2 linked regions of the Catenuloplanes niger genome follow. The main gene of each other region encodes a partner of the protein of the gene in region 2 in a complex. Links are inferred from orthologs where the notes say so. Each region holds a gene or a part of one and is shown on either strand. Other genes may lie near its edges. The genes, in order: smc and J2S44_RS31995.

What was found.
Region 1: the proteins of J2S44_RS31995 (region 2) and smc are in contact, whole or in part, in a crystal structure (PDB 3ZGX), measured with the Bacillus subtilis proteins. The link is inferred for Catenuloplanes niger from one-to-one orthologs.

The regions. Positions count from the first base shown.
Region 1 is NZ_JAVDYC010000001.1:5,748,977-5,760,543, reverse strand. The notes cover bases 3,583-7,681. They hold smc (chromosome segregation protein SMC), read right to left. Parts: upstream 7,368-7,681; coding sequence 3,783-7,367; downstream 3,583-3,782. Other genes in these bases: J2S44_RS25600 (hypothetical protein), read right to left, coding at 7,673-7,681; J2S44_RS25610 (HAD family hydrolase), read right to left, coding at 3,583-3,790. Outside these bases: J2S44_RS25630 (response regulator transcription factor), read left to right, coding at 1-126; J2S44_RS25625 (HAMP domain-containing sensor histidine kinase), read left to right, coding at 123-1,409; J2S44_RS25620 (undecaprenyl-diphosphate phosphatase), read left to right, coding at 1,484-2,320; J2S44_RS25615 (DinB family protein), read left to right, coding at 2,632-3,156; more of J2S44_RS25610, read right to left, coding at 3,170-3,582; more of J2S44_RS25600, read right to left, coding at 7,682-7,867; J2S44_RS25595 (CAP domain-containing protein), read left to right, coding at 8,213-9,133; mutM (bifunctional DNA-formamidopyrimidine glycosylase/DNA-(apurinic or apyrimidinic site) lyase), read right to left, coding at 9,300-10,142; J2S44_RS25585 (putative hexosyltransferase), read right to left, coding at 10,151-11,275; rnc (ribonuclease III), read right to left, coding at 11,299-11,567. UniProt on the Bacillus subtilis protein: Required for chromosome condensation and partitioning.
Region 2 is NZ_JAVDYC010000001.1:7,322,487-7,332,749, reverse strand. Bases 1-2,795 are described here. They hold J2S44_RS31995 (segregation and condensation protein A), read right to left. Parts: upstream 1,958-2,795; coding sequence 1,043-1,957; downstream 1-1,042. Other genes in these bases: J2S44_RS31985 (ParA family protein), read right to left, coding at 2,748-2,795; J2S44_RS31990 (M50 family metallopeptidase), read right to left, coding at 2,037-2,744; scpB (SMC-Scp complex subunit ScpB), read right to left, coding at 1-1,046. Also shown: more of J2S44_RS31985, read right to left, coding at 2,796-3,680; site-specific tyrosine recombinase XerD, read right to left, coding at 3,853-4,785; ald (alanine dehydrogenase), read right to left, coding at 4,820-5,935; J2S44_RS31970 (NUDIX domain-containing protein), read right to left, coding at 6,080-6,679; pyrG (CTP synthase), read right to left, coding at 6,676-8,415; J2S44_RS31960 (hypothetical protein), read right to left, coding at 8,705-10,263. UniProt on the Bacillus subtilis protein: Participates in chromosomal partition during cell division. May act via the formation of a condensin-like complex containing Smc and ScpB that pull DNA away from mid-cell into both cell halves.

The sequences.
Region 1 (11,567 bases), 1.6 Mb from region 2 along the record:
GGCTTCGAGAAGACGCTCGACGTGCACATCTCGTGGCTGCGCCGAAAGCTCGGTGAGACCGCCGCCCAGCCCCGCCTGCTGCACGCCGTCCGCGGCGTCGGCATCATGCTGGCCGATCACAGTTGAGGGCCGCACTCGCCCGGCTGGCGCTGGCCGTGACGTCGATGGTGGCGCTGTCGTTCGTCGTACCGCTGGCCCTGGTCGTCATGGAGATCGCCGAGGACCGCGCGCTCGCGGACGCGCGCCAGCAGGCGGTCGGCATGGTCGCGGCGCTGACCGTGACGGACGATCCGGACGTGCTCACCCGCGCCATGGCCGCGACCGCCGCCGGGGCCGACAACCGGCTGGCCGTGCACCTGCCCGGCGCGCCGCCGATGGGCACCAGCGTGGCCGACGCCGGCGACGTGGAGCTGGTGGAGTCGCGCCGGCAGGCGACCACCGCGGTCGTGCCCGGCGGCCAGGTCTACCTGCAGGCGACCGCGATCGACGGGAACCGTACCGCCGTGATCGAGGTCTTCGTGCCGGACGCCGACCTGCGCCGCGGCGTCGACGTGGCCTGGGCCGCGATGGCCGGGATGTCGCTCGTCCTGGTGGCCGGCTCGGTGTTCGTCGCGGACCGGATCGGCGTCCGGCTGGTCCGCGCCGCCCGCTCACTGGCCGGCGCGGCCCGCGCGTTCGGCGCCAAGGACCTCTCCGTGCGCGTCACCCCGGCCGGCCCGCCGGAGCTGCGCGAGGCCGCGACCGCGTTCAACACCATGGCCGACCGCATGATCCGGTTCATCGACAAGGAGCGGGAGCTCGCGTCCGACCTGTCGCACCGGCTGCACACGCCGCTGACCGCGCTGCGCCTGGACGCGGACCGCATCCCGCCCGGCCCGGTCGCGGACCGCGTACGGCAGGCGGTGTCGGATCTCCAACACGAGATCGACGAGATCATCAGCGGCGCGCGGCGGCCGGTCACGGAGCGTACCGACGCGCAGACCGATCTGGTCGAGGTGCTCGCCGACCGGCTGTCCTTCTGGGCCGTGCTCGCGGATGACCACGGCCGCCCCTGGCAGGTCGTCGGCGCGGACCGGCCGGTCTGGGTCAGCGTGCCCGAGGAGGACCTGATCGGCGTGGTCGACGCGCTCATCGGCAACGTCTTCGAACACACCCCGCAGGGCACTCCGTTCCTGGTCACGGTCTCGGACGACGCGCTCACCGTGTCCGACGCCGGCCCCGGCATCCGCGACCCGCGCGCGGCTCTCCAGCGCGGCCACAGCGGCGGCGGCTCCACCGGGCTCGGCCTGTCGATCGTCCACCGGGTCGCCACCGAGCTCGGCGGCGGCGTCCACATCGACCGTGGGCAGCTCGGCGGTGCGCGGGTCACCCTGCACCTCAAGCCGGCCGACGCGCACGCGCTATCTTGATCGCTCGTCACCCCCCGCAGTTGTCATTCCGCTGAACGGCCGGCACGCGCGCCGGTGGAGGGAAGAGCCAGTCCGTGAACATCCTCGAAGCGGTGCTGCTCGGCGCCGTCGAAGGCTTCACCGAGTTCCTGCCGGTCTCCAGCACGGGTCACCTCACGATCCTGGAGAAGCTGCTCGGTTACCAGATCGACGCACCGGACATCACCGCGTTCACCGCGATCATCCAGTCCGGCGCGGTGCTGGCCACGCTGCTCTACCTGCGCGGCGACATCCTCCGGATCATCAAGGCCTGGTTCCTGGGCCTGTTCAAGGCGGAGAACCGCGGCACCCCCGACTACCGGTTCAGCTGGGCGGTCATCCTCGGCTCGGTCCCGATCGCGATCATCGGTCTGCTCTTCAAGGACCAGATCGAGACCACGCTGCGCAGCCTCTGGTTCGTCGGCACCGCGCTGATCGTCTGGAGCTTCGTCATGTGGTTCGCCGACCGCGCGGCCACCCAGACCCGCCACGAGGCCGACGTGACCTGGAAGGACACGCTGATCATCGGCGTCACCCAGTGTCTCGCGCTGATCCCCGGCGTCTCCCGCTCCGGCGCCACCATGTCCGCCGGTCTGCTCCGCGACCTCGACCGCGTCACGGTCACCCGGCTGTCGTTCTTCCTGTCCATCCCGGCGCTGACCGCGGCCACGCTGCTGCAGGTCGTCACCGAGTTCGAGAACATCTCCAACGGCGTCGGCTGGGTCAACACGCTGGTCGCGACCGTGGTCAGCTTCATCGTGGCGTACTTCGCGGTCAACTGGCTGCTCAAGTTCGTCGCCAAGCACAGCTACACGGTCTTCATCGTCTACCGCATCGTGCTCGGCACGATCGTCCTCGCCCTGGTCGCGACCAACACCATCTCGGCCACGTAGGCACCACTCGACGGGTCGGCCGACCACGGCCGGCCCGTCGAGTCGTCCCACCACGCGCTGGCTGCCGCACGCCGCATATTTACCCATAAAGGTGCCCGCCGGCCATTCGTGATCGCCGCTCGCCAGCGTAAAGACCGGTAAAGATCATTGACCGATGCGAAAGCGCGGTCGAACGGCCGAAACGATCTCCTTTTCGCATCGGTCAATGATCCGGGGCCGCACCGGTGGCGCGGGGGCGAGCACGCGAACGCCGCCGCACGCGGGATCCGGCGACCCGCGGGAGCGGGTCGGGCAGAATCGGGCCCATGACGATCGATTGGACCGCGCCGGCCATCGCGCGCGCCTCGGAGCCCTTTGTCGCACCGGAGCGGGAGATGCTGGAGGGCTGGCTGGACTGGCACCGGCAGACGTTGCTCACCAAGTGCGCGGGGCTGACCGTGGAGCAGTTGAGAACCGCGAGTGTGGAGCCGTCGATCCTCACGCTGCTCGGCCTGGTGCGGCACATGGCCGAGGTGGAGCGGTGGTGGTTCCGCGTCTTCACCGGGGTGGCACCGGATCTCGACGACATCTACTGCACGCCGGACCAGCGCGACGGCGACTTCGAGAACGTCGCGGACGCGGACGCGGAGCGGGACCTCGCCACCTTCGTCGCGGAGACGGAGGAGGCGCGGGCAGCCGTCAAGGGCGTCCCGCTCGACCACATCTACCGGCACCCCACGGACGGGACCGAGCGCAACCTGCGCTGGATCTACGTGCACATGATCGAGGAGTACGCCCGGCACAACGGCCACGCCGACTTCCTGCGCGAGCGCATCGACGGCGTGACCGGCGACTGACCGGGGACCGGCCCTAGAGGTCGAGGGCGGCCCGGACGTAGCGGAGATCGTCCGGGCCGCTCCAGCGGAGTGCGGAGAGGCCGGCGGCGCGGGCGCCGCGGACCGCGCGGTCGTCGGCGTCGATGAAGAACACCAGCGACGGTGGCAGCTGGAGGGCCTGGCAGGCCGCGACGAAGAACCCCTTGGCCGGCTTGTGCACGCCGACCACGGACGAGTTGACCACCACGTCGACCTCGCCGGTCAGGCCCAGCGCGTCCAGGTCGGCGGGGAGCGCGTCGGTGCCGTTCGTGGCTATGCCGACCGGCAGCCCGGCGGCCCGCACGTCGCGCAGGAACGCCAGCATGCTCTGGTCGACGACGCCGCGCTCGGCCTGCCATTCGTGGACGGCCGCGCGCGCCCGCTCGGGGCCGCCGGCCGCGAACGTCAGCTCGTCCGCGACGACGGACATCCACTGGGCGTGCGACACCTCGCCGACCAGCGCGGGCTGCATGCGGCCCCACACGGTCGCGGTGTCCAGGAGCCGGCCGGGCTCCATCCCGTACCGTTGCTCGATCTCCTGGAGCTTGATGTCCGGTACGTGCCGGAGCACGCCGTCCAGGTCGACGAGCAGGGCACGTGCCCGCTGCCTACGCATCCGCATTCTCCTTGACGAGCTTCTGGCTGATGACCTCGGTGACGCCGGCGCGCATGGTGATGCCGTAGAGCGCGTCCGCGACCTCCATGGTCCGCTTCTGGTGGGTGATGATGATCAGCTGCGAACGCTCCCGGAGCTGCTCGAACAGCGTGATCAGACGGCCGAGGTTCACGTCGTCCAGCGCGGCCTCGACCTCGTCCATGATGTAGAACGGGCTGGGGCGGGCCCGGAAGATCGCGCAGAGCATGGCCACGGCGGTGAGCGAGCGCTCGCCGCCGGACAGCAGCGACAGCCGCTTGATCTTCTTGCCGGGCGGGCGCGCCTCGACCTCGACGCCGGTGGTGAGCATGTCCTCCGGGTCGGTCAGGATCAGCCGGCCCTCGCCGCCCGGGAAGAGCACCTGGAACACGTGCTCGAACTCGCGCGCGGTGTCCTCGAACGCGGACGTGAAGACCTCCAGGATCCGGTCGTCCACGTCCTTGACCACGGTGAGCAGGTCCTTGCGGGTCGCCTTGAGGTCCTCGAGCTGGTCGGAGAGGAACTTGAACCGCTCCTCCAGCGCCGCGAACTCCTCCAGCGCCAGCGGGTTGACCTTGCCGAGCAGCGTCAGGTCACGTTCCGCCTTGGCCGCGCGCTTCTCCTGCGTCGGCCGGTGGAACGGCGCCGGCTCCGGGACCGGCTTGCCGTCCCGCTCCGCGGCGGCGACGTCGGCCTGGCTCGGCGGCACCGGGTTCTGCGGACCGTACTCGCTGGTCAGCGTCTCGACGTCGAGCGAGAAGTCCTCGGCCGCCTTCGCCTCCAGCTGCTCCAGGCGCAGCCGCTGCTCCGCGCGGGCCACCTCGTCCCGGTGCACCTCGCTGGTCAGCCGCTCCAGCTCGCCGGCGAGCTGCTTGGCGACCGAACGGACCTCGGAGAGCTCGGCCTCGCGCGCGGACCGGGTGGCGGCGATCTCGTCGCGGCTCCGCGCGGCCGTCTCCAGCGACGCGACGATCCGGGTGAGCGCCGCACCCGCGCCGGTCACCACCGCGCGGGCGATGGCCGCACCACGGGCGCGGGCCGCCTTGCGCGCCGCGGCGCGTTCCCTGGCCTGGCGTTCCGCGTTCGCCTGCCGGAGCAGCGAGTCGGCCCGGCCGGAGATGGACGAGACCCGTTCCTCGGCGGTACGGACGGCGAGCCGCACCTCCATCTCGTTCTGCCGGGCCTGCGGCACACTCGCGGCCAGTATGTCCCGCTCATCCGTGGAGGGCTCCTCGTCCAGCGGCATCTCCTCCGCGACGCGCAGCCGTTCCTCCAGCTCCTCCAGGCGCATCAGGTCCTGCTCGCGGGCCTGCTCGGCCTTGGCGCGGGAGGCGGCGAGCCGGTCGGTCTCGGCCTTGGCGGAGCGCGCGGCGGCGCCCAGCTCGGCGAGCCGGCGGGCGGCCGCGTTGCGCTGGCTCTCCGCCTCGCGCTTGGCCGCGGCCGCGACCTGCACCTCTTCCTTGCGCGCGGCCACCTCCTCGCGCGCCTCGGCCAGCTCCGACTTCAGCCCCGCGATGGTCTCCTCGGCCGCTTCCCGGTTCGCCTTCGCCTCGTCGACCGCGGCCTGCACCTCGATGTAGCTGACCGCCTTGCCGGAGCCGCCGGCCGCGGCGAACGCGCCGAGCACGTCGCCCTCCGGCGTGACCGCGCGCAGCTCCGAATTGCTCGCCGCGATCCGGGCCGCGGACTCCAGGTCGGGCACGAAGACCACGTCGCGCAGCGCCCGGTGGACCGCGGGACGGACCTGCTCGGCGCAGGTGATCAGGTCGGGGGCCCAGAGCGCGCCGTCCGGTAGCGCGGGCCGCAGCGCGTCGAGCGAGCCCAGGTCGCCGGGGCCGGCCTCGCCCGCGACCAGCATCGCGGCCCGGCCGGCGTCGGAGATCTTGAGCGTGCGCATCGCCTCCACGGCCTCGTCCACGCCGGTCACCGCGACCGCGTCGGCCAGCACGCCGAGCGCGGCGGCGAGCGCGGCCTCGTGCCCGGGGCGCACGCTCAGCATGCCGGCCAGGCTGCCCAGCAGGCCCGGGACCTGCCCGGCCTTGGCCAGCAGCGCGCCGGCGCCGTCCTTGCGCTTGAGGCCCATCGCGAGGGCCTCCTCGCGCGCCTTCCAGCTGGCCGCGTCCTTCTCCGCCTTGCGCTCGGCCTCGGAGAGCTGGCGGACCACGGCGGACGCGGCGTCGTGCGCGGCGACCGCCTCGGCGTGCCGGGCGTCGAGATCCGCGTTGTCCCGGTCGGCCTCGGTCGACTCGGCGGAGACCGCGTCCACCGCGGCCTGGGCCCGCTCGGCCCGCTCGGCCGCGTCGGTGTGCGCGGTGACCAGCCGGGAGATCTCCTCCTGCGCGGTGGACGACCGGGCCTGGGCCGCGTTGACCTGGCCGGTCAGCTTCGCCAGGCCCTCCCGGCGGTCCGCGATCGCCTTCGCGGCGGTGCGCAGTGCCCGCTCCGCGTCCGCGAGCTGGCGCTCCATGTCCTGCCGGGCCTCGATCGCCTCGGCCAGCCGGGCCTTGTCCTCCTCCAGCGCCTCGCGGAGTTCCTCCTCCTGCGCCCGGACCTCCTCGGCCTGCGCCTCCAGCATGTCCGGGTCGCGGCCGGGCCGCTCCTCCTCGCCGGGCGCGGACAGGTGCCGCAGCCGCTCGCCGGCCAGCTGCTCGGTGGAACGGAAGCGTTCCTGCAACGCGGACAGCTTGTACCAGGCGTCCTGCGCGGCCGCGAGCAGTGGCGCGTCCTCCGCGTGCGCGGCCTCCAGCGTGGCGAGCCGCCGCTGGGCGATCTCGTTCTCCTTCTCCAGCTCACCGCGGCGGGTGCGGAGCGCGGCCTCGTCCGCGATCTCCTTCTCCAGCGTGGTGCGCAGCGTGGTGAGGTCGTCCGCGAGCAGCCGGAGGCGGGCGTCGCGCAGGTCGGACTGGATGCCGGCGGCGCGGCGGGCCACCTCGGCCTGGCGGCCGAGCGGTTTGAGCTGGCGGCGCAGCTCAGCGGTCAGGTCGGTCAGCCGGTTCAGGTTGACCTGCATGGCGTCCAGCTTGCGGATCGCCTTCTCTTTCCGCTTGCGGTGCTTGAGGACACCGGCCGCCTCCTCGATGAACGAGCGGCGGTCCTCCGGCTTCGCGTGCAGCATGCTGTCCAGCCGGCCCTGGCCGACGATGATGTGCATCTCGCGGCCGATGCCGGAGTCGGAGAGCAGCTCCTGGATGTCGAGCAGCCGGCAGCCGTTGCCGTTGATCTCGTATTCGCTCTCGCCGGACCGGAACATCCGGCGGGTGATCGAGACCTCGGTGTAGTCGATCGGCAGCGCGCCGTCGGTGTTGTCGATGGTGAGCGTGACCTCGGCGCGACCGAGCGGCGCGCGGCCGGCCGTGCCGGCGAAGATCACGTCTTCCATCTTGCCGCCGCGCAGCGCCTTCGCGCCCTGCTCGCCGAGCACCCAGGCGATCGCGTCCACGACGTTCGACTTGCCGGAGCCGTTCGGGCCCACCACACAGGTGATGCCGGGCTCCAGGCGCATGGTGGTGGCGCTGGCGAAGGACTTGAAGCCCTTCACCGTCAGGCTCTTGAGATGCACGAATCCGTATCCTCACCCCGGCGCCCCGCCGCAGGGAGGCCGGCGGGCAAGCGATTCCGCAGGGTAACCCGCGGTAGACGAGCATCACGCGGCGCCCTCGTCCCCGCCGCTGCCCCGAGTGGTCAACGAGCAGGCCAGGCTCCCGGGAACGTCCCACGCTAGCCGCTGAAACGGCCCGGACAAAGGGCTGCGCGCCGCCACGTTGAGTGTGTGTCGGCGCGCTCAGGGATTCTGTTGTTTCATTCGGGCGTACCCGATCGGGGGCAGTGCACTGCTGTGGGCGCCGGCGGGCCGACGCCCCGGAATCAGGTCAGCGCCGGTTCGCGCAGACTCAGCAGATCGTCCGCCTCGGCGGCGGCAGCGGCGAGCCGATCGTTGTCGGCACGCAACCGCGTGATCTCGAACTCCAGTGCCTGCACCGTGGCACGCAGACGGGTGACCTCGTCGACGAGGCGCCGGTCTTGCGCCATGCCGACGTGGCCGTAGAGGGCCTTCGCCATTTCTGTCTCCTCATAATGCGCTGCCGGAAAGGCCGGCCAACGCGCGCCCAGCAAATCGCGACTCCACGCTCATGGGCACACACGGCGTGATCGGGCGCGACTGGCGACACCTCCATAGTCCGCCGAGCCGCCAAAAGAGTCAAGCGCGGCGTGTCCCGCGCCACGTCGATCACGCCCGGTAATTAGCATTTTGCGGACGGTCCGACGGTTCTTAGGTCTTCCCTAGGTCTTCCTTAGGTCTGTTGGAAGTGTGCTGGTCACCCGTTTACGTTCGATCGGCAAGCTGCATTCATCGACCGCTCTGCGTGAGCAGGCGGTTCTTCCGTCTGTGGAGGCGTTCACCCCGTGTCACGGCGAGCCGAGCGAGCGACGAGCCAGCGAGAGCTGCCCCGGGCCGAGGAGATCACCTCCGGTGGGCGGCACAAGGCGAAGAAGGTCCGGAAGGCGCGCCGGCTGCCCGGCGGCACCGCGGGGCTGGTGGCTCTGGTCGCGGCCGTCCTGGCGATCTTCGGGCTGGCAGCCTACATGCTGCCGCCGAACGTGTCCGGCGGGTCCGCGGACGGCACGGTCGACGCCGCGAGCGCGAACCGTGACGACGTCGCCGCCGACCCGGCCGCGGCGCGCGGGGCCGACCGTCCCGCGGGAGAGATCAGCGGCGAGGCGATGTTCGGTGCGAACCCGGCCTCGCCGTCGCCGAGCCCGTCGCCGTCCGCCGCGCCGAAGGCCAGCGCACCGGCCGCGCCCGCGCCGCCCGAGGAGACCGAGCCGGAGCAGGACGGCGACGACGACGGTGGGAGCGGCGACGCCGGGAGTGGCGGCGACAGCGGTGGCGACAGCGGCGGCGACAGCGGGAACTCGGGTGGTGGCGGTGCCACCGACGGGATCACGTCGCTGGAGAACGCGGTCACCAAGATCGTGAACGCGCGGCGCGCGGAGGCCGGCTGCGGCGCGGTCACGAACAACGAGAAGCTGCGCACCGCGGCGCGCGGTCACAGCCAGGACATGGCGGACCAGAACTACTTCAACCACACCAGCGCGGACGGGCGGTCGCCGTGGGACCGGTCCAAGGCCGCCGGCTACCAGAACGCGATCGGCGAGAACATCGCGAAGGGCCAGCAGACCGCCGAGCAGGTCATGGAGTCGTGGATGAACAGCGACGGCCACCGCAAGAACATCCTCAACTGCGATGCCAAGGAGACCGGGGTCGGCCTCGCCTACGACGGCAACACGCCGATCTGGACCCAGATGTTCGGCGCCGGCAGCTGACGGCGGCGCGTCCCACGATCGGGGTGTCCCGCACGTCGTCAGGACGACGTGCGGGACACCCCGATCGGTACGCCACAGCGGATCTTGCAGGGAGGCCGCCCGCGGCCGACCGGTGCCCGCGGGAGCACTCGGAACGTGCCCGCGCCGGAAGCGGGAACATCGGCTTTTATCGGGGTCTGGGCTGGCAGCGCGGGCAGCTGAAGCTGGACCGGTTCATGAAGGACTCGCGGCGGACGGCGGTGCCGCAGCGGGCGCAGGGCAGGCCCTCCTGGCCGTAGACGTTGAGCGCGCGGTCGAAGTAGCCGGACTCGCCGTTGACGTTGACGTAGAGCGCGTCGAAGCTGGTGCCGCCCTCCTTGATCGCGGCGGACAGGACGTCGCGGACGTGGCCGAGCAGGCGGGCGACGGCCGGCCCGGTGAGCGCGTCGGTGGGGCGGGCGCCGTGCAGCTTCGCACGCCAGAGCGCCTCGTCGGCGTAGATGTTGCCGACGCCGGAGATCAGCGACTGGTCGAGCAGCGCGCGCTTGATCTCGGTGCGCCGGCGGCGCAGACGCGCGGCGAACTCGCGGTCGTCGAAGAGCGGGTCCAGCGGGTCGCGGGCGATGTGCGCGATCTCCGACGGCAGTTCGGCGCCACCACTGGAGACGGACAGGCCACCGAACGTGCGCTGGTCGATGAAGCGCAGCTCGGGGCCGTCGTCGTCGAAGCCGAAGCGGACCCGCAGGTGCGTCTCGTCCGGCGCCTCGCCGGGCTGGATCAGCAGCTGGCCGGACATGCCGAGGTGGCCGATGATCGCGTCGCCGGAGTCGAGCGGCAGCCACAGGTACTTGCCGCGCCGGCGGACGTCGGTGATCGTGCGGCCGGCCAGCACGTCGGCGAAGTGGGTGGCGCCGGGCACGTGCCGGCGGATCGCGCGCGGATGGCGGACCTCGACCGTGTGCAGGCGGCGGCCGACGACCCAGGGGGTCAGACCCGTGCGGACGGTCTCGACCTCGGGAAGTTCGGGCACGTGGTTCCTCAGATCGTGTAGGGCCAGACGGTGACGAGATAGGCGCCGTACCAGAGGCCGAACGCGGCGTAGCCGGCGAGCGCGGGGACGATCGTGCGCCAGCGGGCCCGGCCCAGCGCGGTCGCGAGCGGCAACATGATCAGCAGCACCGGTACGAGCAGGCGCGGCTTGGAATGGTAGTACCCGCCCTGCCCGACGACCAGCACGAGCGTGACCAGGCCGTAGGCGACCAGCGGCCACCACGGCCGGTGCAGCACGGCCGTGACCGCGAGCAGGACCGCGCCGATCAGGATCCAGGCCACGCTGACCTGCACCCAGCCGTTGCCGGTGCGCAGCGTGCTGTCCAGGAACGAGAGCGTGCTGCGGCCGAAGTCGAACGTGGAGCCCCAACCGGCGGTCTGCACCCGGAACCAGGCGTCCCAGTCGCCGATCCGGTGACCGGCCCACAGCAGGTACGCCGGGGTGCCGGCCATCGCGACCGCGGCCGCGCCGAGCGCGGTGATCCGGCCCCGGCGGTCCTCGGTGCGCCAGGCCAGCAGCGCCGCGACGCCGAGCGCCACCGTCAGCGCGAAGCCGGTCGGCCTGGCCAGCGCGCCGGCCAGGCCCAGCACGCCCATCCACACCCACGACCGGCGGTGCGCGGCCAGCAGCGCGCCGGCCGCGAGCGCCAGGAACAGGCCCTCGGAGTAGCCCATGTTCAGCACCACGGACATCGGCTGCGCGATCACCAGGACGGTGAGCACATACCCGGTGCGGCGGTCGTAGAGGCGCGAACCGAGCTGGAACAGCGCGACCGAGGCCGCGGCGCCGCAGGCCCAGGTGACCGCGAGCGCCGCGTCCGGCAGGCTCAGCCCGGTGAACGAGACCAGCCGGATCAGCGCCGGGTAGAGCGGGAAGAACGCGATGCCGTTGCCGACGAGCGTGCCGTCCTCGTCATAGGTGTAGCCGGTCGGGTAGCCCTCGCCGGCGACCCGGACGAACCAGCCCGCGTCCCAGGAGAGCAGGCTGTCCGCGACCGTGGCGCCGGGCAGCGCGAGCCAGGCGATGGCCGCGGACTGCAGCCCGCGGATCGCCACGAAGAGGCCGAGCACGACGACGACGTGCCAGAGCGGGGAGAGGCTCTTCTCCGCCATGGACACGGGCTGCGCGGTACGGGTCACGGTGACCCGTCGGCGTCCGCGCTCAGCGAGTGTGGGCCCTGATCGGACAGGTTGCGCCAGGCCGCCTCCGCGGCTCGCTGCTCGGCCTGCTTCTTGCTCTTGCCCTCGGCGCCGCCGTACCGCTCACCGGCCACCACGACCCAGGCGGTGAACGTCTTCGCGTGGTCCGGGCCGGCCTCGTCGATCCGGTACTCCGGCACGCCCAGGCCGAGCGACGCGGTCAGCTCCTGCAGGCTGGTCTTCCAGTCCAGGCTCGGGCCCTGCT
Region 2 (10,263 bases):
AACGGCGCGAGCGGGGGAAGCTGCGCGACCGAGTCGATGCCGAGTTTCTCGAGAAACAGGGTGGTGGTCTTGTAGAGGTAGGCGCCGGACACGTCCGCGCCGCACTCCTCCACGAGCCCCCGGGTGACAAGCGTACGCATCACGCCGTCACAGTTCACACCGCGGATGGCGGAGACCTGTGACCTGCTGCACGGCTGCTTGTAGGCGACGACCGCGAGCGTCTCCAGCGCGGCCTGCGTCAACCGCGCGGTCTGCCCGTCCAGCACGAACCGTTCGACGTACGCCGCGTACTCCGGACGGGTGTACAGGCGCCAGCCACCGGCCACCCGGCGCAGGTCGAAGCCGTGCCCCCGATCGGTGTACTCGCCGGACAGCAGGTACAGCATCTGCGTCACCCGCTCGGTGGGCTGCTCCAGCACCTGGGACAGCATCACCTCGGCAACCGGCTCGTCCACGACCAGCAGGATCGCCTCCAGCGCGCCCCGCAGCTCCGCGTCGTCGATCAGCGACACCGGATCCGGTTCCGGCTCCGCCGGCTTGGGCTTCGCCCGGCGCCGCTTCGGCGCGGCCGGCGGCGGTGTCGTCCCGTCAGCCGCTTCCGTCCCGCTCGCCCCCGGCTTTCCTTTCTGCGCGGGTACGGCAGGCGCGCCGGACGGCTCGACCGTGACACTCCCGGGCGGCGCGACCTCGGGTTCGACGGCGCCGGCGGGCGCGGTGTCCGTCCCCGCCCCGGCCGCCGTCCGCCCGGCCGCCGGCTCCGCATCGGCCCGCGGCTCGCTCTCCGGCCCGGCCACGGTCCCCGGCCCGGCCACGGTCTCCGGTTCGACCACGGTCTCCGGCGCGAGATCGAGCTCCGGCGCGACCTCGGTCTCGTCCTCATGCCCGGCTCGCGCCTCTGGCTCAGGCCCCGCCTCGGGCGCGGATTCGGCTCGGGACCCGTCCTCCGGCTCCTGCTCGGAGGCCGGCGGCGGCTTCGGGCGGTCCCAGGGCGGCACCCACGCGGCCGCCGCATCCGCCAGCGACCCGCGATCGTCGTCCGTGGTCACGCCTCGCCCTCCGTCTCCCGCGCCTCGTCGCCGGCCGCGGCCGGTGCGTTCGGGTCGTCCTTCGCCGTGTCGACTTCCTTGGTGCCCTCGTAGTCGTCGACCTCCAGGTCGACGTCGGAGTCGCCGCCGGTCCACTTCACGGTCAGCACGCCCAGCGACTCCGGCTGCGCGAACTCGACCAGGCCCTCCCGGTAGAGCTCCAGCAGCGCCAGGAACCGGGCCACCATCTCCAGGGTGTTCTCGCAGTCCGCGCAGAGCACGTCGAACGTGGCGATCCCGACCCGGCGCAGCATGTTCTGCACCATGTCCGCGTGCTCGCGCACGCTGACCCGCACCTGGTGGATGTGGTGGACCGCCACGGTCGGCGGCACCTTCGGCGTGAACGCCTTGATCGCTATCTTGAGCAGCCGCTCCGGCCCGAACCCGAAGATCAGGTCGGGCAGCGCCTCGGCGTAGCGCGGTTCCAGGCTGACCGCGCGCGGGTAGCGGCGGGCGCCGTCGCGCTCCAGGTCCGCGATGACCGCGGACGCCTCCTTGTACGCCTTGTACTGCAGCAGCCGGGCGAAGAGCAGGTCGCGGGCCTCGAGGAGCGCGAGGTCCTCCTCGTTCTCCACCTCGGCCGCGGGCAGCAGCCGGGCCGCCTTCAGGTCCAGCAGCGTGGCCGCGATGATCAGGAACTCGCTGGTCTCGTCCAGGTCCCAGTCGTCGCCCATCGCCCGGATGTACGCGATGAACTCGTCGGTGACCGTGTGCAGCGCGATCTCGGTGACGTCCAGCTTGTGCTTGCCGATCAGCTGGAGCAGCAGGTCGAACGGCCCCTCGAAGTTGTGCAGCCGGACCCGGAAGCCACCGCTCGGCGTACCGTCGTCGGCGGTGTCCCGGTGGTCCTCCCGGACCGGCGCGTCTGCCACCGGCTGACCGTAGCCGACGCTGTCATCCCCGACGGGCTCCGAACCCTGGCCGGTGACGTGATCGACGCTCACCGGGCGCTCACCAGGCCCAGACGCCCAGCAGCGGCGCACCCACCACGTCCAGCACCACGAAGACCAGCGGCGTGCTGAACGGCAGGAACATCAGTGCCAGCAGGATCGCGACGCCGAGGTTGTTCTCGACCAGCCACGTCCGCGCGGTCTGCGCCGCCGAGCCGGGCTGGCGCAGGCTGCTCCAGAGCAGGCCCCACCCGTCCAGCGGCGGCAGCGGGATCAGGTCGAACAGCGCGAAGCAGAACAGCCCGACGCCGATCGCGGCGAGGAACTCGATCAGCATGGTGAAGCCGCCGGCCGCGGTGTCGCCGGTCGCGAGCAGCGCCACGCCGCCGCGCACGTCGACCGGGCTGGGCTCGTACAGCGTCACCCGGTCGGAGCCGAGCGCCACGATCAGCAGGAACACCTGGGAGAGCAGGAGGACCGACAGCGGGCCGGAGCCGTAGACCAGCGCGCGCCGGCCGCGGCCCCGGTGCGCGGAGACCTCGTCGACGTCCAGCCCCTTGCCCCAGCCGGGCCCGCCGATCAGCGCGGCGACCACGCCGAACACGTCGAAGTCCCGGCGCGGGTGGAAGCGGATCGGCACCGGCCGGCGCGGCGCCAGCCCGACCGCGCGCATGGTGAGCCGCATGACCGTCGCCCGCACCGCGACCGCGATCAGGAACGAGACGACGAACCCGGCGAACGAGATGGGCTGGCCGAGCGAGAAGAGCACGCGTTACCCGCGCTCGGCCTGCGCCGCGATGACCTCTCGGGCCAGCTGGCGGTAGTTGCGGGCGCCGGAGGACGCCGGGTCGAGCGAGGTGATCGGCGCGCCGGCCACGGTCGACTCCGGGAACTTCACGGTCTTGGTGATCACGGTCTGGTAGACCTTGTCGCCGAACGCCTCCACGACGCGCTGCAGCACCTGGCGGCAGTGCGTGGTGCGGGAGTCGTACATGGTGGCGAGGATGCCTTCCAGCTCCAGGTCGAAGTTGAGCCGCTCGCGGACCTTGTCGATCGTGTCGAGCAGCAACGCCACACCGCGGAGGCTGAAGAACTCGCACTCCAGCGGGATCAGGACACCGTGCGCGACGGTGAGGGCGTTTATCGCGAGCAGGCCGAGCGAGGGCTGGCAGTCGATCAGGATGTAGTCGTACTCCTTGCGGACCGTGCGCAGCACCCGGGCCAGCGCCATCTCCCGCGCGACCTCGTTGACCAGCTGGATCTCGGCCGCGGACAGGTCGATGTTGGCCGGCAGCAGGTGCAGGCCCGCCACGTCGGTCTTGATCACGACGTCCTCGGCCGTGACGTCGCTCTCCATCAGGAGGTTGTAGACCGTGAGGTCGAGATTGTGCGGGTTGACCCCGAGGCCGACGGAGAGCGCGCCCTGCGGGTCGAAGTCGACGACCAGGACCTTCCGCCCGTACTCCGCGAGCGCGGCGCCCAGGTTGATGGTGGTCGTGGTCTTGCCCACGCCGCCCTTCTGGTTCGCCATCGCGATGATCCGCGCGGGGCCGTGCCGGTCGGTGGGCATCGGTTCCGGGATCGGCTTGCGCATCGTGTAGGCCGCGGGATCGGCGGGCCCCAGCTCGGCGCCGATGTCCAGGGAACTCTGCTGCTCTCGGAGGACCGAGGTCCACGCCTCGGCACGGTCACCACTGCCCGCCATGTCCTCTGCGCCCCCTCCCACGACTGCCCGACGCTACACCCTGGTGAGCGTCTCAGCCGACCGGCGCACTCCATGAGATCCACGCCGATTCCCGACTCTACGACACGACCCGCCCACACACCGCCCACCCTTCCCGGCGTGTCGCGCTCGGCAACGGTGTATACAGTCCGGTTCAGGCGAGCGCGCGAGGGTGCGCGGTGGCGTAGATCTCGCGCAGCCGGTCCACGGTGACCAGGGTGTATATCTGCGTGGTGGTGACCGAGGCGTGGCCGAGGAGCTCCTGGACCACCCGGACGTCGGCACCACCGTCGAGCAGGTGGGTGGCGAACGAGTGGCGCAGCGTGTGCGGGGAGACCGCGCGCGGGCCGTCCACCGGCAGGCCGGCCGCCTCGGCCGCGCGGTGCAGGATGGTCCAGGCGCTCTGCCGGGACAGCGGCCCGCCGCGCGCGTTGCAGAACACCGCCGGCGTGCCACGACCGGCCTGGACCAGCGTCGGGCGGCCCTGCACCAGGTAGGCGGCGAGCGCCTCCCGCGCGTAGCCGCCGATCGGGACGAGCCGGGACCGGCCGCCCTTACCGCGCAGCAGCACCGTGGCGTCGTCCAGGTCGACGTCGTCGACGGCGGCGCCGACCGCCTCGGAGATGCGCGCGCCGGTGCCGTAGAGGAACTCCAGCAGCGCCCGGTCGCGCAGCCCGCGCGGCGTGTCCGTGACCGGGACCGCGAGGAGCCGCTCGACCTCGTCCACCTCCAGCGCCTTGGGCAGCCGGCGCGGCGGGACCGGCGGCTTGACCTCGCGGGACGGGTCGTCGGCCGCGATCCCCTCGCGGACCGCGAACCGGTGCAGGCCGCGCACCGCGGACATGGCGCGCGCGGCGGACGACGCGGACAGCGGCGGGTGCTCGTCGTCGCCGGTCCGCAGCGCGCTCAGGTGCCGGGTCAGATCGCCCGCGGTGACGGCGCCGAGCGTGTCGATCTCCGCGCCGGCCAGGAACTCCAGATAACGATCGAGATCCCGCCGGTACGACACCAGCGTGTTCGCCGAGAGCGCGCGCTCGACCGTCAGGTGGTCGAGGTAGCCGCGCACGGCCCGGTCGGTCGCCAACACGCCGCTGACCATAGACGACCGGTACGACATGAACTCAGGCGAGCACCTCGGCCAGCGGTCGCACGGTCATCCCGTGCGCCTCCGCGACCGGGCCGTAGGTGACCTCGCCCGCGTGCGTGTTGAGCCCCTTGGCCAGCGACGCGTCCGCGCGCAGCGCGTCCCGCCAACCCCGGTCGGCCAGCGCCAGCGCGTACGGCAGCGTCACGTTGGTCAGCGCGTACGTGCTGGTGTGCGGCACCGCGCCGGGCATGTTCGCCACGCAGTAGAAGATCGAGTTGTGCACCCGGTAGACCGGGTCCGCGTGCGTGGTCGGCCGCGAGTCCTCGAAGCAGCCGCCCTGGTCGATCGAGATGTCGACCAGCACGCTGCCCGGCTTCATCCGGGAGACCAGCTCGTTGGAGATCAGCGTCGGGGCCTTCGCGCCCGGCACCAGCACCGCGCCGATGACCAGGTCCGCGTCCAGCACCGCGCGCTCCACCTCGTACGCGTTGGACGCCACGGTCTGCAGGTGCCCGCGGTAGATCGCGTCCGCGCCGCGCAGCCGGTTGATGTTCATGTCCAGCAGCAGCACCTCGGACTGCAGGCCGAGCGCGATCGCGGCCGCGTTCATCCCGGAGACGCCGGCGCCGATCACCACGGTCTTGGCCGCGTAGACGCCGGAGACGCCGCCGAGCAGCACGCCGCGCCCGCCGCCGGAGCGCATCAGGTGGTACGCGCCGACCTGCGGGGCGAGCCGGCCGGCCACCTCGGACATCGGCGCCAGCAGCGGCAGCTGCCGGTCCGGCGTCTCCACCGTCTCGTACGCGATGCCGGTGACCTCGCGCTCGATCAGCGCGTCCGTGCACTCCTTCGACGCGGCCAGGTGCAGGTAGGTGAAGAGCACCTGCCCCGCGCGCATGCGGTGGTACTCCTCCGCGATCGGCTCCTTGACCTTGAGCACCAGCTCGGCCGTGCCCCAGACCTCGTCCGCGGACGGCAGGATCGTCGCGCCGGCCGAGGTGTACTCCTCGTCGGTGATGGACGAGCCGGCACCCGCGCCGGCCTCGATGAAGACCTCGTGGCCGTGACGGGTGAACTCGTGCACGCCGGCCGGCGTGATCGCGACCCGGAACTCGTTGTTCTTGACCTCGCGGGGAATGCCGACCTTCACGTCGATGACCCTTTCACGCGCGTTTATCCGCAGTCTACGAGCGAACGGTGACCCCCGCTCTCCGACGCGCACTTTAGATCATGAAGGCAGAACGCGCCACGGCCGACGTTTCGAAGGAAACGTCGGCCGTCGGCATATCTTGTTTCAGGCGGGTGTCGGCGTATCCGTCGGGCGCAGCGGCGCCCAGTTCAGGTCCCGGGCACGCGCCGCGGCGAGCAGGCCGGCGACCGCCGCCGCGTTGGTGATCTCCCCGGCGAAGATCATCGCGATCGCGTCGTCCAGCGGCAGCCAGCGCACCTCGATGTCCGCCTCCTCGTCCGCGCGGTCGTGCCGCTCGGACGCCGGCACCGGCGACAGGTCCCGGGCCAGGAAGATCCGGATCTGCTCGTTCGTCATGCCCGGCGACGAGTGCAGGTCGAGCAGCACGTCGATCCGCCCGGCCCGCAGGTCGGCCTCCTCGGCCAGCTCACGCAGCGCGCCGATCGAGAGGTCCTCCCCCTGCACGTCGCGCAGCCCGGCCGGCAGCTCCCAGAGCCGGCCGCCGACCGCGTGCCGGTACTGATTGATCAGCACCACCCGGCCCCGGTCGTCCAGCGCGACCACGCCGACCGCGCCGACGTGCCGCAGGTAGTCCCGGTCCGCCGCACCACCGCCGGGCATGGTGACCCGGTCGGTGACGACCGAGAACACCCGCCCGCTGAACCGTTCGGTGCGGCTGATCACCGCGTGCGCGAAACCGGTCACTTCGCGGCACCGACCCGGCGCTTGCCGCCGCGCGCGGACGTCTCCGGCTCCTCCGCGGCGGGCACGATCTCCAGCGGCAGCTCGCCCGCCTTCGAGAACCGCACGGACGCGGCCACGAACGCGGCGAACAGCGGGTGCGGCCGGGTCGGGCGGCTCTTCAGCTCCGGGTGCGCCTGGGTGGCCACGAAGAACGGGTGCACCTCGCGGTCCAGCTCGATGAACTCGACCAGGCGCCCGTCCGGCGAGGTGCCGGAGAAGCGCAGACCCGCGGCCTCGAGGCGAGGCCGGTAGTCGTTGTTCACCTCGTACCGGTGCCGGTGCCGCTCGGAGATCTCCGGCGCGCCGTACGCCTCCTCGACGATCGAGCCCGGGGTCAGCGCCGCCGGGTACGCGCCCAGCCGCATGGTGCCGCCCAGGTCGCCCTTGCCGGAGACGATGTCCTGCTGGTCCGCCATCGTGGAGATGACCGGGTGCTTGACCGTCTCCTCGAACTCCAGCGAGTTCGCCCCGTCCAGGCCGGCCAGGTTGCGCGCCACCTCGATGGTCATGCACTGCAGGCCGAGGCAGAGGCCGAGCACGGGGATCCGGTTCTCCCGGGCGAACGTGGCCGTCCCGATCTTGCCTTCGATGCCGCGGACGCCGAAGCCGCCCGGGATCACGATGCCGTCCACGCCGGCCAGCGCGGCCGCGGCACCGGCCGGGGTCTCGCAGGAGTCGCTCGGCACCCACCGGATGTTCGCCTTGACCCGGTGGCCGAACGCGGCCGCGCGGATCGCCTCGGTCACCGACAGGTACGCGTCCGGCAGGTCCACGTACTTGCCGACGAGCGCGACGGTGATCTCGCCGGACGGCTGGTGCACGCGGTCCAGCAGGTCGTCCCACGCCTTCCAGTGCACGTCCCGGAAGGACAGGCCCAGCCGCCGTACGACGTAGGCGTCCAGCCCCTCGGAGTGCAGCACCTTCGGGATGTCGTAGATGCTCGGCGCGTCCGGGCAGGCCACCACGGCCTCGCGGTCGACGTCGCAGTAGAGCGACAGCTTGACCTTGAGCTTCTCCGGGATCTCCCGGTCCGAGCGGCAGACCAGCGCGTCCGGCTGGATGCCGATGTTGCGCAGCGCCGCCACCGAGTGCTGGGTCGGCTTGGTCTTCAGCTCACCGCTCGGCGCGAGGTACGGGATCAGCGAGACGTGCAGGTAGAAGCACCGGTCCCGGCCGATCTCGTGGCGCACCTGGCGGATCGCCTCCAGGAACGGCAGCGACTCCATGTCACCGACCGTGCCACCGACCTCGGTGATGACGACGTCCGGCACGCGGCCGTCCTCGTCCGGGTCGGCCATCGCGAAGATGCGCTCCTTGATCTCGTTCGTCACGTGCGGGATGACCTGCACGGTGTCGCCGAGGTACTCCCCGCGCCGCTCCTTGGCGATCACCGCGGAGTAGACCTGGCCGGTGGTGACGTTCGCCTTCGCGGACAGCGGCCGGTCGAGAAACCGCTCGTAGTGACCGATGTCGAGGTCCGTCTCCGCGCCGTCCTCGGTCACGAAGACCTCGCCGTGCTGGAACGGGTTCATCGTGCCCGGGTCGACGTTGAGGTAGGGGTCCAGCTTCTGCATCACGACCCGCAGGCCGCGCGCGGTCAGAAGGTTGCCCAGGCTGGAAGCGGTGAGTCCCTTACCGAGTGAGGAGGCGACGCCCCCCGTGACAAAGATGTGCCTGGTCTGAGTCGAAGGGCTCAAGGCCTGCTCCCGTGGTCGTCTGGCTGCCAATACGAACCGGCGCGACGCCCTCGAGCCCGATCTCACCCCCGCTGACCGAACTGTCAGCGGACGTTGACACGGCTGTCGTGATCACGCGATCCACGGGATTCCACGGTAACACCATCCGCGGGCGACCCCCCGGCCCGGCCACCATGATCGCTTCACGTCGATCCGCAGCTCGGAACACTTCCGCAGGTCAGACCCCTAAAGATCAACACCGTGCGCCGGTACGCCCGTGCGCGGCGGCGTTCACCCGCCCGGGTGCTGGTCAGTTCTCGTCGGATTTGTTACTCACGGCCACGTCGTCACCGATCGTGACGTCGCCGTCCCGTTGGGTTCCGGCGGCCACATCGCGGTCGATGATCGCCGGGCCGGTCGCGTCGCCGTCGCCGTCGCCGTCGCGGGGAACGACACCGTCGCCGGGAGCGACACCGGCACCGGGCGCGTTCCCGGGACTCCCGGCAGGGGCGCCGGGCGGGTCACCACCGGGCTCCGCCGCACCGGTCCCGCCGCTCGGGGACGCATTGCTCGTGGTGCCGGTCGCGCTGTCCCCGCCCGTACCCTCGGCCCGGTTCGGGGGTTCGGTCATCGCTGCCATCGGCGGCCGGGTCCGGATCGCCGCGTGGTCGAGCACGCGCAGCGCGGTGAGCGCGGCCAACGGGCCCGCCACCGCGGCGGCCGCGCCCGCGACGTGCAGCGCCGACCCGCCCAGCACCCCCGCCGCCAGCGTGGTGACCGCGGTGCCGGCCAGCGCGGCCCGGACCGCCGGTTTGAGCCCGAACAGGCGCTTGAGACCGCCCCACGGCCGCAGCAGCACGAACCAGACCAGCACGGCCACGGTCAGCACCAGCAACGTCAGCGGGCTGACCAGGGCCACCACGTTCGACCCGGTGGCGCGCTGCACCGCGATGCCGCTGGTGCCGTCCACCAGCGCGGCCAGGATCCGGCCGAGGCTGCCGCGCTCCGCCTCCGGGCGGCGCACGTCCAGCAGCGCGAAGCCGAACGTCACCACCAGGCCGGCCGCGGAGGTGGCCGCGATCCGGCCGAAGCCGATCCAGCCGCCGGTGGAGAGCGCGGTCGCCACGCAGACGCCGGCGGTCAGCGCGACCGCGCCGACCGCGTGCGCGCCCAGGAACGGGCTGCCGACCACCATCACGGCCGCGCCGCCGAGCACCACCATGATCAGCGGACGGAGGTGCCGCATCATCTGCCCGAGCGCGGCGGCCGCGAGCAGGATGCCGGCGGTGAGCAGGCCGAGCCCGACCGTGCCGATCCCGGCGTACCGGCCGCCGGCCAGCGTGGAGTAGCCGGCCACGCCGTTGAGCTGCAGCGTCGACCCGGAGAGCACGTCCGCGACGACCACCACGGCGGAGATCGCGGCGACCGTGCCGAGCGGCCACAGCGTCGACCGGTACGGGCGGGCCAGCCGCACCGCGAGCGTGCCGGCCAGCGTCAGCGCCACCGTCACGGCCGCGAACACCAGCGACGGCCGGCTCGCCCGCCACCACGGCACCAGGTCCGCGACCAGCGCGGCCGGCGTGACCAGCGCGGCCGCGATCAGCGCCAGCTCCGCCCCGTCCATCAGCCAGCGCGGCGGCAGCGGCGGGCCGGGCGGCCCGCTGTGCGCCCAGGTGCGCCGCAGCAACGGCACCAGCAGCGCGTACAGCGCGATCTGGGTGGCGGTCAGGATCGAGAAGAACCACTCCGAGGTGCGGCCCTGGGCCCGCGCCTCCCGGTCCGCGTCCGCCGGTCGCGCGATCGCGTCCGCGAGCCCGTCCGGGCGGCCGTCCGCGGTCGTGGCCGCGTGCCCGTCGAACCGGCCGGCCG